3 regions of the Pantoea nemavictus genome follow, and region 3 is predicted to be linked to each of the others. Evidence: predicted binding sites of a transcription regulator. Region 3 holds the regulator's gene; each other region holds the start of a gene.

Region 1 (3,281 bases), 300 kb from region 3:
TTAAGGAACTGGCTAAACGCACGCGCAACCGGCAGCAGCTCGTCATTCGACAGATTTTGCAGCGTGGTCAGCAGTTCCTGACGATGGGTGTCATTTCCCGCACGGGATGACTTAGAGAGTTTACGGATGGTCTCCACCTGGTCGAGGATGTTCTCTCCTAGTGCATCCTTAATCGTATCCCCGAGCAGTTTGCCGAGCATACTGACATTACTTCGCATTGCGGAATATTGTTCGTTCATTGGACCCTGACACCCTCATCATCTTTTTAAATATCCCCACGGGAATTATCCACGGGCATAACATCGTCTTTTATCTAGCCACGTATCTACCTGCACGTCAATTGCCTTAAATCCGTGTAAATGTGCTGCTAAATAGCGGAAATTCAAAGAATTTGCTTGGAGCGAAGCGAGATAAGTTATTCTTATTATCAAATCCCGAACAATGACGGGGCAATTTGCTGATTTAACAGTGAAATGCCCCATCTGTTGTTCATCAATGACAAAAATGCTGCACCACTTGGGTGATAAGCGCATGAGTCGGCTTGATAAATGCGGTATCAATAAACTCATCTGGCTGGTGGGCTTGATTGATCGATCCCGGGCCTAAAACCAGCGTTGGGCACAATTGCTGGATAAAGGGCGCCTCGGTGCAATAGTTCACCACCTCGGTTGGCACGCCGAGCAGCTTCTCCACCACCTGCACCAGCTCGTGATCGGCAGGGCATTCGTAGCCTGGAATCGGCGGATGCAGCTCGCCCACGGTTAAACGTCCTGGCCAGCGCGCGCTGACCGGCGCCAGCGCGTCATTCAGCAGACCATCCAAATCGCTCAGGGTTAAGCCCGGCAGCGGGCGAATATCCATGTGCAATTCACAGCAGGCGCAGATGCGGTTGGCCGCGTCGCCACCATGAATATGACCAAAGTTCATGGTTGGATAAGGAATGGCAAAACCATCGTGGTTGTAACGCTCTTTCAGCGTGTTACGCAATTGCATCAGCTGGGTAATGGATTCGTGCATCAGTTCGATGGCGTTCACGCCGCGCGACGGATCGCTGGAGTGGCCCGATTGCCCCTGAATACGGATTACATTCGACAGATGGCCTTTATGCGCGCGCACCGGCTTGAGCGACGTTGGCTCGCCGATGATGGCGCAATCGGGACGCAGCTGGGTCGATTCAGAGAAATACTTTGCGCCCGCCATGGTGGTCTCTTCATCAGCGGTCGCCAGAATGTAGAGCGGCTTGCTGAGTTTGGTCACGTCAACGTCACGCAGCGCATCCAAAATAAAGGCGAAGAAACCTTTCATATCCGCGGTGCCCAAGCCGTAAAGCTTGTTGTCGTGTTCGGTCAGCGTGAAGGGATCGCGCGTCCAGCGGCCATCATCGTAGGGTACGGTATCGGTATGGCCGGCGAGTAACAGGCCGCCTGCGCCCAATCCACTGCGTGCCAGCATATTGAATTTATGCCGCGTGCCAGGCACCGGCTGCACTTCTACACTGAAGCCAATATCGCGGAACCAGCCGGCCAGCAAATTGATTAAAGTTTCATTACTCTGATCCAGTGCGCTATCGGTTGCGCTGATTGATGGCGTGGCAATCAACTGGCGGTAGAGTTCGATAAAAGGTGGTAATTTTGTCTTCACTGTTGACGGTCCTTGGGTTAGGATGTATCAATATTCATGCATTAATAGTGAATAAAAATACAATAACGTCGCTTGCATGTGAAGCATCAAATCTTCTGCAAACGGCATCCTGGGCAACGGGGCAAGGCCGCGACCCGATACGTGTGACTGTAAAAAGGTATACAGCCTGATGTTGAATACGCTGATCGTTGGTGCCAGTGGTTACGCTGGCGTAGAGCTTGCCACCTACCTGAATCGCCATCCGCATATGAACATAACCGCTTTGGCGGTTTCAGCGCAAAGCCCGGATGCTGGAAAGTTATTGTCGGATTTGCATCCGCAGCTCAAAGGCATTGTCGATTTGCCGCTGCAGCCGCTGAGCGAAGCCTCGGAATGGGCCGATAAAGTGGATGTGGTGTTCCTCGCGACTGCGCACGGAGTCAGCCACGATCTGGCACCTGAATTCCTCAAAGCCGGTTGCGTGGTGTTCGATCTCTCTGGCGCGTTCCGCGTTAACGACGACGCTTTCTATACGCAATATTACGGTTTCAGCCATCAGCATCAGGATTGGCTGGATAAAGCGGTTTATGGCCTGGCCGAATGGCAGCACGACAAAATCAAAGATGCGCAGTTGGTTGCGGTGCCGGGTTGCTACCCAACCGCAGCACAGCTTTCGCTGAAACCGCTAATCGAGGCCGGTCTGCTTAACGATGCACAGTGGCCGGTGATTAATGCCACCAGCGGCGTGAGCGGTGCAGGACGTAAAGCCAACGTTGCCACCAGCTTCTGTGAAGTGAGCTTGCAGCCATACGGCCTGTTTAATCACCGTCATCATCCGGAAATCGTCGCGCATCTCGGCACGCCAGTGATCTTCACGCCACATCTGGGCAGTTTCCCGCGCGGTATTTTGTCGACCACCACCTGCCGCCTGAAAGCGGGCGTGACGCAACAGGATGTGGCCGATGCCTTCCATAATGCTTACCACGACAAGCCGCTGGTGCGCGTGTATGACAAAGGCGTTCCGGCGCTGAAAGCGGTGGTCGGTTTGCCATTCTGCGACATCGGCTTCGCCATGCAAGGCGAGCACCTGATTGTGGTCGCTGCTGAAGATAACCTGCTGAAAGGCGCCTCCTCGCAGGCGGTTCAGTGTTTGAACATTCGTTTCGGCTTCCCCGAAACGCTCTCTCTGATTTAACGAACGGATAACGCAATGAATCCATTGATCATTAAACTGGGTGGCGTGCTGCTGGATAGCGAAGAAGCGCTGGCCCGTCTGTTTGATGCCCTGCTGGCATATCGCAATGAACATCAGCGTCCGCTGATCATTGTGCACGGTGGCGGTTGCGTGGTGGACGAGCTGATGAAGAAGCTCGCGCTACCGGTGAAAAAGAAGAACGGTTTGCGCGTGACGCCAGCCGATCAGATTGACATTATTACCGGTGCGTTAGCCGGTACCGCCAACAAAACGCTGCTGGCGTGGGCGAAGAAATATGGCATCGGCGCAGTGGGTTTGTGCCTGGGCGATGCCGGTTTGGTCAACGTTGCACAGTTCGATGAAGAACTCGGTCACGTTGGCAACGCCACGCCAGGTAACCCGGCGCTGGTGAACACGCTGCTGGCGGCAGGCTACATGCCGGTGATCAGCTCGATTGGTATCACCG
Region 2 (3,281 bases), 1.1 Mb from region 3:
AAATGATGTGCTTGCGATATAGCGGGTTGGCCATAGCGTTCTCCTCTGCGCTGCCGGATTGCGGACAAAAAAAAGCCCCTGCTTAAGGGGCTTTTTTTACGATCGATTGATGACGGAAAGAAACAGGTGCGCCGCCCGCTGTCAGGCGTCGTTGAGCGTCAAATTGTGCGCTGCGCTGTTGCATGTTTCCTCCGGCAAATTGGGCCGCATTATACGCATTCACTGATTTGCAGCAAGCAAATATCGCGCGCAAGGTAAACGTTTGCTTCGCTATATTTATCGCTTACCTAAGGTGGCGACCATCACCGCTTTAATGGTGTGCATGCGGTTTTCTGCCTGATCGAACACGATGCTGTGTGCCGATTCAAACACTTCATTGCTCACTTCCATGCCATCGTGCAAACCATACTGTTCAGCCATCTGGCGGCCGAGCGTGGTTTTATCGTCATGGAAAGCCGGCAGACAGTGCAGGAATTTCACCTGCGGATTACCGGTCAGGGCCAGCATCGCGCTATTCACCTGATAAGGACGCAGCAGGGCGATGCGATCTTCCCACACCGATTTGGCTTCGCCCATCGACACCCATACATCAGTGTAGATGAAGTCGGCACCTTGCACGCCTTCGGCGATATCTTCGGTCAGCGTGATTTTGCCGCCGGTTTGCTGCGCGGCCACGCGGCATTGTTCGACTAATTCAGCTTCTGGCCAGCAGCCTTTCGGTGCCACCAGACGCAGATCCAGCCCCACTAGCGCTGCAGCTTCCAGCATGCTGTTGCCCATGTTGTTGCGCGCATCGCCCACATACACCAGCGTCATTTGATTCAGCGATTTGCCGGGCAGATGTTCCTGCATGGTCAACAGATCGGCCAGCAGCTGCGTAGGGTGAAATTCGGTGGTCAGCCCGTTCCATACCGGCACGCCAGCGAACTCCGCTAAGGTTTCCACCAGTTCCTGGCCGTAGCCGCGATACTGAATGCCGTCATACATGCGGCCCAGCACACGTGCGGTGTCTTTCATCGACTCTTTATGGCCGATTTGGCTGCCGCTCGGGCCGAGATAGGTGACGTTAGCGCCCTGATCGTAAGCGGCAACTTCGAAAGAGCATCGGGTACGAGTCGAGTCTTTTTCGAAGATGAGCGCGATGTTTTTGCCTTTCAGGAACTGCGTTTCGCCGGCATTTTTCTTTGCGTGTTTTAATTCACCTGCCAGACTCAGCAGAGAATCGATTTCGGCCGGGGTGAAATCCAGCAATCTCAGGAAATGTCTTTGATACAGCTGACTCATACAGCGCTCCAGTTGCCCACATGAAATGAATTAAAATTCAATCTAACCGTATGAATATGCATTTTCAACCCCGGCGTTAAGAAACTTGTTGTTTTGTGTAGTGGCGCGCGAGGCAGTGTGGGAAAATAATCTTATTCAGCCGAATATTTTGAGGACACACCCATGGCATATGAAGCATTGCTGGAAGAACAGCGCGAAGAGACGCGACTGATCATTGAAGAGCTGCTGGAAGACGGCAGCGATCCCGATGCGCTTTACACTATCGAGCATCATCTCTCCTGCAACAATTTCGACTCGCTGGAGAAGGTGGCGGTTGATGCCTTCAAGCTGGGCTATGAAGTGAGCGAGCCAGAGGAGCTGGAGCTGGAAGACGGCAGCAAAGTGATGTGCGTTGATATCCTGAGCGAAGGCGCGCTGAAGCCGGAGCTGATTGACGCGCAGGTTGAGCAGTTGGTGAATCTGGCGGGCAGCTACAACGTCGATTACGACGGTTGGGGCACCTACTTTGAAGATCCCGATGCCGAAGATGAAGACGACGATGGCGAATTCATCGACGACGAAGAAGACAACGGTGTACGCCACTAAGCCTTCCTTAACGGGCGGCGCCCGCCGCCCCGATTCCTTCTCCCCGTAAGACAAAAGATTGCCCATGAATTACGCTCCGCTATTAGAACCGATCTATCAATTCCTGCATTGCCGCACGCCACACGCGTGGATTGATGAAGCGCGCAAGCCGGAAAATCTGACGCTGCTGCTCACCGATCATATGGTTTGCGAATTGAAGGCCGCGCAAACCGCGGTGTTTATCATCCGTAAATACGTGGCGGATAAGCCGAGTGGCGATGCCATTCTGGCGTGGCTTAAGCCGTATGAAGATTTTATCTACCGCGATGAACCGGACAGCAACTTTATCAACGCCCACAAAAATCTGACCAAAAGTATCATTGTGCGCAATGAGCTGCCGTGGGCCGACGATTTGGTAGAGATGATGGTGCTGCTGATCAAAGAGGAGTTGCATCACTTTTATCAGGTGTGGGAAATCATGCAGTCGCGCGGTTTGCCCTATCGTAAAATCACCGCCAGCCGTTATGCCAAAGGGCTGATCCGTGAAATCGCCACGTATGAGCCAGATGCGCTGGTGGATAAGTTGATTTGCGGAGCGTACATCGAAGCGCGATCCTGCGAACGTTTCGCCAGCCTGGCGCCGTATCTGGATGAGCAGCTTGAGAAGTTCTACATTTCGCTGTTGCGATCGGAAGCGCGTCATTACCAGGATTATCTGAAGCTGGCGCAGCAGATTTCGCCGAAGGACATTGCGCCACGCGTACAGGCGTTTGGTGCGACAGAAGCGCGCTTAATCAGCGAGCCGGATGGCGAATTGCGTTTTCATAGCGGTGTGCCGACGGTTTAGATATGTGCTCGCAGTCCCCCATCCCGGCCTTCCCCCGCTTGCGGGGAAAGGAGATTCTGCCACATGCAGCTCCCAACCCACATATAGCAGCATCCTCCTCCCCCATTTATGGGGGAAGACCGAGGAGGGGGACAGCGAGCACATCACAGCGAGCACATCAAATCACAACACCTTCAACATCCGCACTTCGCAATCCACGTGCCCGGTACAGCCCATCGCGCTGTCAATCAGCTCAAAGCCCAACGACTCATATAATTTAATCGCGCGCGTCAGGCTGCCGGTGGTTTCCAGATAACAGCGGCGAAACCCCTTTTGACGAGCATGTTCCATGGCGCGCAGCGCCAGATCGCGCGCCAGACCTAAGCCACGCACCTGCGGCAGGAAATACATTTTCTGCAGCTCGCAAATATCCGGTGCGCTACAAGCCAACGGTGCAACGCCGCCGCCGCCCACCACTACGCCTTCATGTTCAACAATCCAGTAGGCGCTATTGGCTTCACTGTACAGTTCGAAAAGGCGATCCAGATTGGGATCGGACACGGTGTAACCTTTGTCCGCCGTCAGCCCAAATTCGGCTGACACATCG
Region 3 (3,281 bases):
CAGCTTGTTGATTGGAAACCAGGCTTGCGGCGTTTGCGCCAAAAGAAAGAACAGAAGCCAGGCCCAGTACTGCGATAGCTAATTTGGTTTTCATGATTCACTCTCCTGAAATTTGGGTCGGCAACCTGAGAGGCAAGTGCGTCTCAAACGGGTCGCCGTTCACATTGCGTTGAATCTGTAACTTATTTGTACAGTTCAGCGGTCGCGTGGTAGTTGTCACCGGTATTCGCTTCGATCACTCGGTAAGCTTTTGCACCTTGCTGATCGGCTTTGTCATTTAACTGCTGACGAATATCCATTGGGGAGCCACCCACGCCGCTGACGCTGATGGTGCCTGCGGGTTGCAGATTCGCAGCCTGTTCGGCATTGATAGAATCTGCTGCAAAAGCACCAAATGACAGGGCAGAGAGAACACTTAGCGTTGCGATAGTAGTTTTAACGTTCATGATATTTTTCCTCGTCGTCTATTTTTATCTTTTTCTTTCGTGTGATTTGCATCACGAAACTAAGTATAGATCTAATCACTCACGAAATTAATATCTAGCTAATAATGTTTGGTTGTAATTCTTTATCCTTATGGCACTTTTTTAGAACCGGAAGTTATAAAAAACGCCTGGATCTTAACCAATGACAGCTATTTCAATGTAAAAACAATGATCTACATCAAATTATCTTTTAGTGCGAAAGATCATGGTTGATCTCGCTGGCTGATACGCTGCGGGTAGGTAATGACACTTAGGACCATATGTAAAGCAGCGTAAAATAGCGCATTAGGCTAAGCAGGCGCAAAGGTCGTACCAATATTCATGGAGGAAAAGAACCGCTGGGTATATGGATAACTTATTATTTACAAAGGAATTTGTAACAGCATGGTTACGGATGATGCGGGTGAGGAGAAATAACCGGCAGAGATTCTGCCGGCATGCAGCAGGTTTTTATAGCTCTTGTTCGAATAAAACCAGTACAGCATCGTGCAGCTGTTTCACCGAGAAGGTGCGCGCAGGAGTAATAAAGATGGTGTCATCACCAGCGATGGTACCGAGGATACCTTCGGCTTTGCCGAGCGAATCCAGCAGGCGTGCAATCAGCTGCGCCGCGCCGGGGCTGGTGTGAATTACCACCAGGGCATCGTTATAGTCGATATCCAGTACCAGATTTTTCAGCGGGCTGGTGGTGGTGGGGACGCCGAGCTCGGCGGGCAGGCAGTAAACCATCTCCATCTTGGCATTGCGCGTGCGCACCGCGCCAAACTTGGTCAGCATACGAGAAACTTTGGACTGATTGATGTTCTCGAAGCCGTCTTCCTGCAGCGCCTGCACAATTTCGCCCTGGGAGCTGAATTTCTCTTCCTTCAATAAGGCTTTAAACGCCTTAATCAAGTCGTCTTGTTTTGATGGGTTTCGCATAAGCTACCAATAAAAGAGGGTTGCAGCAGGCAACAGGCCTACGGCAGATAAATTATTATGCATTTAGATGAATTTTTATGCAATAAGTCTGGTGAGAGAATCGCGGTTACATCCTGCGGGGGCGAGATGATACCAGAGTTTTACGCTGCGCCAAAATAGCGGGTTGGCGCGCAAAGCGAAGGTTGCAAAGTTGTTATATTATTGATGTGGTAACAACTATATCGATGATCATTGCCGTCCATTGTCTTCTGGCTGCGAATGTATCATTCAGGCGACTTCTGAAGTGGAGATGTCTCGGGAGCCGATTGCGGCGTAGTTTAAGTGCGCGACAGGTTTAGTCGCTATCGCCTGAGAAGTTGATTAAACTCGTAACCTGATGGATTTTCGGCATATCTCTGCCCCACCTTAATAAGGAGTTCAGGATGAAAGTTGCCGTTCTCGGTGCCGCTGGTGGTATTGGCCAGGCGCTCGCACTGCTGCTCAAAACGCAATTACCCGCAGGCTCAGCTCTCTCACTTTATGACATCGCGCCGGTAACGCCGGGTGTGGCGGTGGATCTCAGCCATATCCCAACGGCAGTCACCGTTGAAGGGTTCAGCGGTGAAGATGCCACGCCAGCGCTGCATGGTGCCGATGTGGTGCTGATCTCTGCGGGTGTGGCACGTAAACCGGGCATGGATCGCGCCGACCTGTTTAACGTCAACGCCGGCATCGTGCGTAACCTGATCGAACAGGTTGCCAGCACCGCGCCGAAAGCCCTGATTGGCGTCATCACCAACCCGGTGAATACCACGGTGGCCATTGCGGCCGAAGTGCTGAAGAAAGCTGGCGTGTATGACAAAAATCGCCTGTTTGGCGTTTCAACCCTCGATATTATCCGCGCCAATACTTTTGTGGCCGCGCTGAAAGGCAAGCAGCCGAACGAGATTGAAGTGCCGGTTGTTGGCGGCCATTCAGGCGTGACTATCTTGCCGCTGCTGTCGCAGGTTAAAGGCGTGAGTTTTAGCGAACAGGAAGTGGCGGATCTGACTAAACGAATTCAGAATGCCGGCACCGAAGTGGTGGAAGCCAAAGCCGGCGGCGGGTCGGCTACGCTGTCGATGGGACAAGCGGCGGCACGTTTTGGTCTGTCGCTGATTCGCGCATTGCAAGGTGAAGCTAACGTGGTGGAGTGTGCGTATGTGGAAGGCGAGGGTGAATACGCGCGCTTCTTCTCGCAGCCGCTGCTGCTGGGTAAAAATGGCATTGTCGAACGCCGCCCGCTTGGGACGTTGAGTGCGTTTGAACAGCAGGCACTGAAGGGCATGCTGGAAACGCTGAAGAAAGATATCGCGCAGGGCGAAGAGTTTGTGAAGTGATTGGCTCTGTGCTGCAGTAAATAACGCCCGGCTTCTGCCGGGCGTTTTGTTTTTATAATCCGCCGGACTTAAACGTCTGGCTGGAGGGGGTTCCGTTGCTGGCGGGGGTTTTCCTGCCCAGCGTTTCCATGCGCACCTGGAATGGTGGGAACGGCATCTCAATCCCGTGCTCTTCAAAGCCGCGCAGAATCAGCTGATGCAGTTCATGGCGTAGCGGCATGCGGTGTCCCATCTCCGCCGCATGTACACGCAGTTCAAACAGCTGAATACCCTGCTGCAAATCGACCAGGAATACATCCGGCGCCGGCATATCGAGCACATAAGTACAGCGATCGGCTGCCTGCTTAAGAATGTTGGTCACTTCATCACTGTTAACCCGCGCGGGAGCAGGAATGGTCAGCACCACGCGCGTGACCGAATCCGACAGCGACCAGTTAACGAATTGCTCAGTGATAAAGGCCTTATTCGGCACGATAATCTCTTTGCGGTCCCAATCGGTAATGGTGGTGGCGCGCGT

The links. The regulator ArgR, encoded in region 3, controls arginine synthesis, uptake and breakdown. The targets are predictions, from matches to a motif close to ANTGAATAAAAATACANT.
Region 1: the regulator ArgR is predicted to act here: its motif matches at 1,688-1,705, upstream of argC (N-acetyl-gamma-glutamyl-phosphate reductase).
Region 2: the regulator ArgR is predicted to act here: its motif matches at 1,309-1,326, upstream of argF (ornithine carbamoyltransferase).

The regions. Positions count from the first base shown of each region.
Region 1 is NZ_JBBGZW010000001.1:1,946,043-1,949,323, reverse strand. It holds gene ppc (phosphoenolpyruvate carboxylase) at 1-239, opposite strand, end outside; gene argE (acetylornithine deacetylase) at 493-1,641, opposite strand; gene argC (N-acetyl-gamma-glutamyl-phosphate reductase) at 1,811-2,815, shown strand; gene argB (acetylglutamate kinase) at 2,831-3,281, shown strand, end outside.
Region 2 is NZ_JBBGZW010000001.1:2,731,070-2,734,350, forward strand. It holds gene pyrB (aspartate carbamoyltransferase) at 1-34, opposite strand, end outside; gene argF (ornithine carbamoyltransferase) at 277-1,284, opposite strand; gene rraB (ribonuclease E inhibitor RraB) at 1,447-1,869, shown strand; gene miaE (tRNA isopentenyl-2-thiomethyl-A-37 hydroxylase MiaE) at 1,934-2,695, shown strand; gene WH298_RS12475 (GNAT family N-acetyltransferase) at 2,858-3,281, opposite strand, start outside.
Region 3 is NZ_JBBGZW010000001.1:1,649,947-1,653,227, reverse strand. It holds gene WH298_RS07450 (YdgH/BhsA/McbA-like domain containing protein) at 1-94, opposite strand, end outside; gene yhcN (peroxide/acid stress response protein YhcN) at 183-446, opposite strand; gene argR (transcriptional regulator ArgR) at 936-1,406, opposite strand; gene mdh (malate dehydrogenase) at 1,829-2,764, shown strand; gene mscM (miniconductance mechanosensitive channel MscM) at 2,817-3,281, opposite strand, start outside.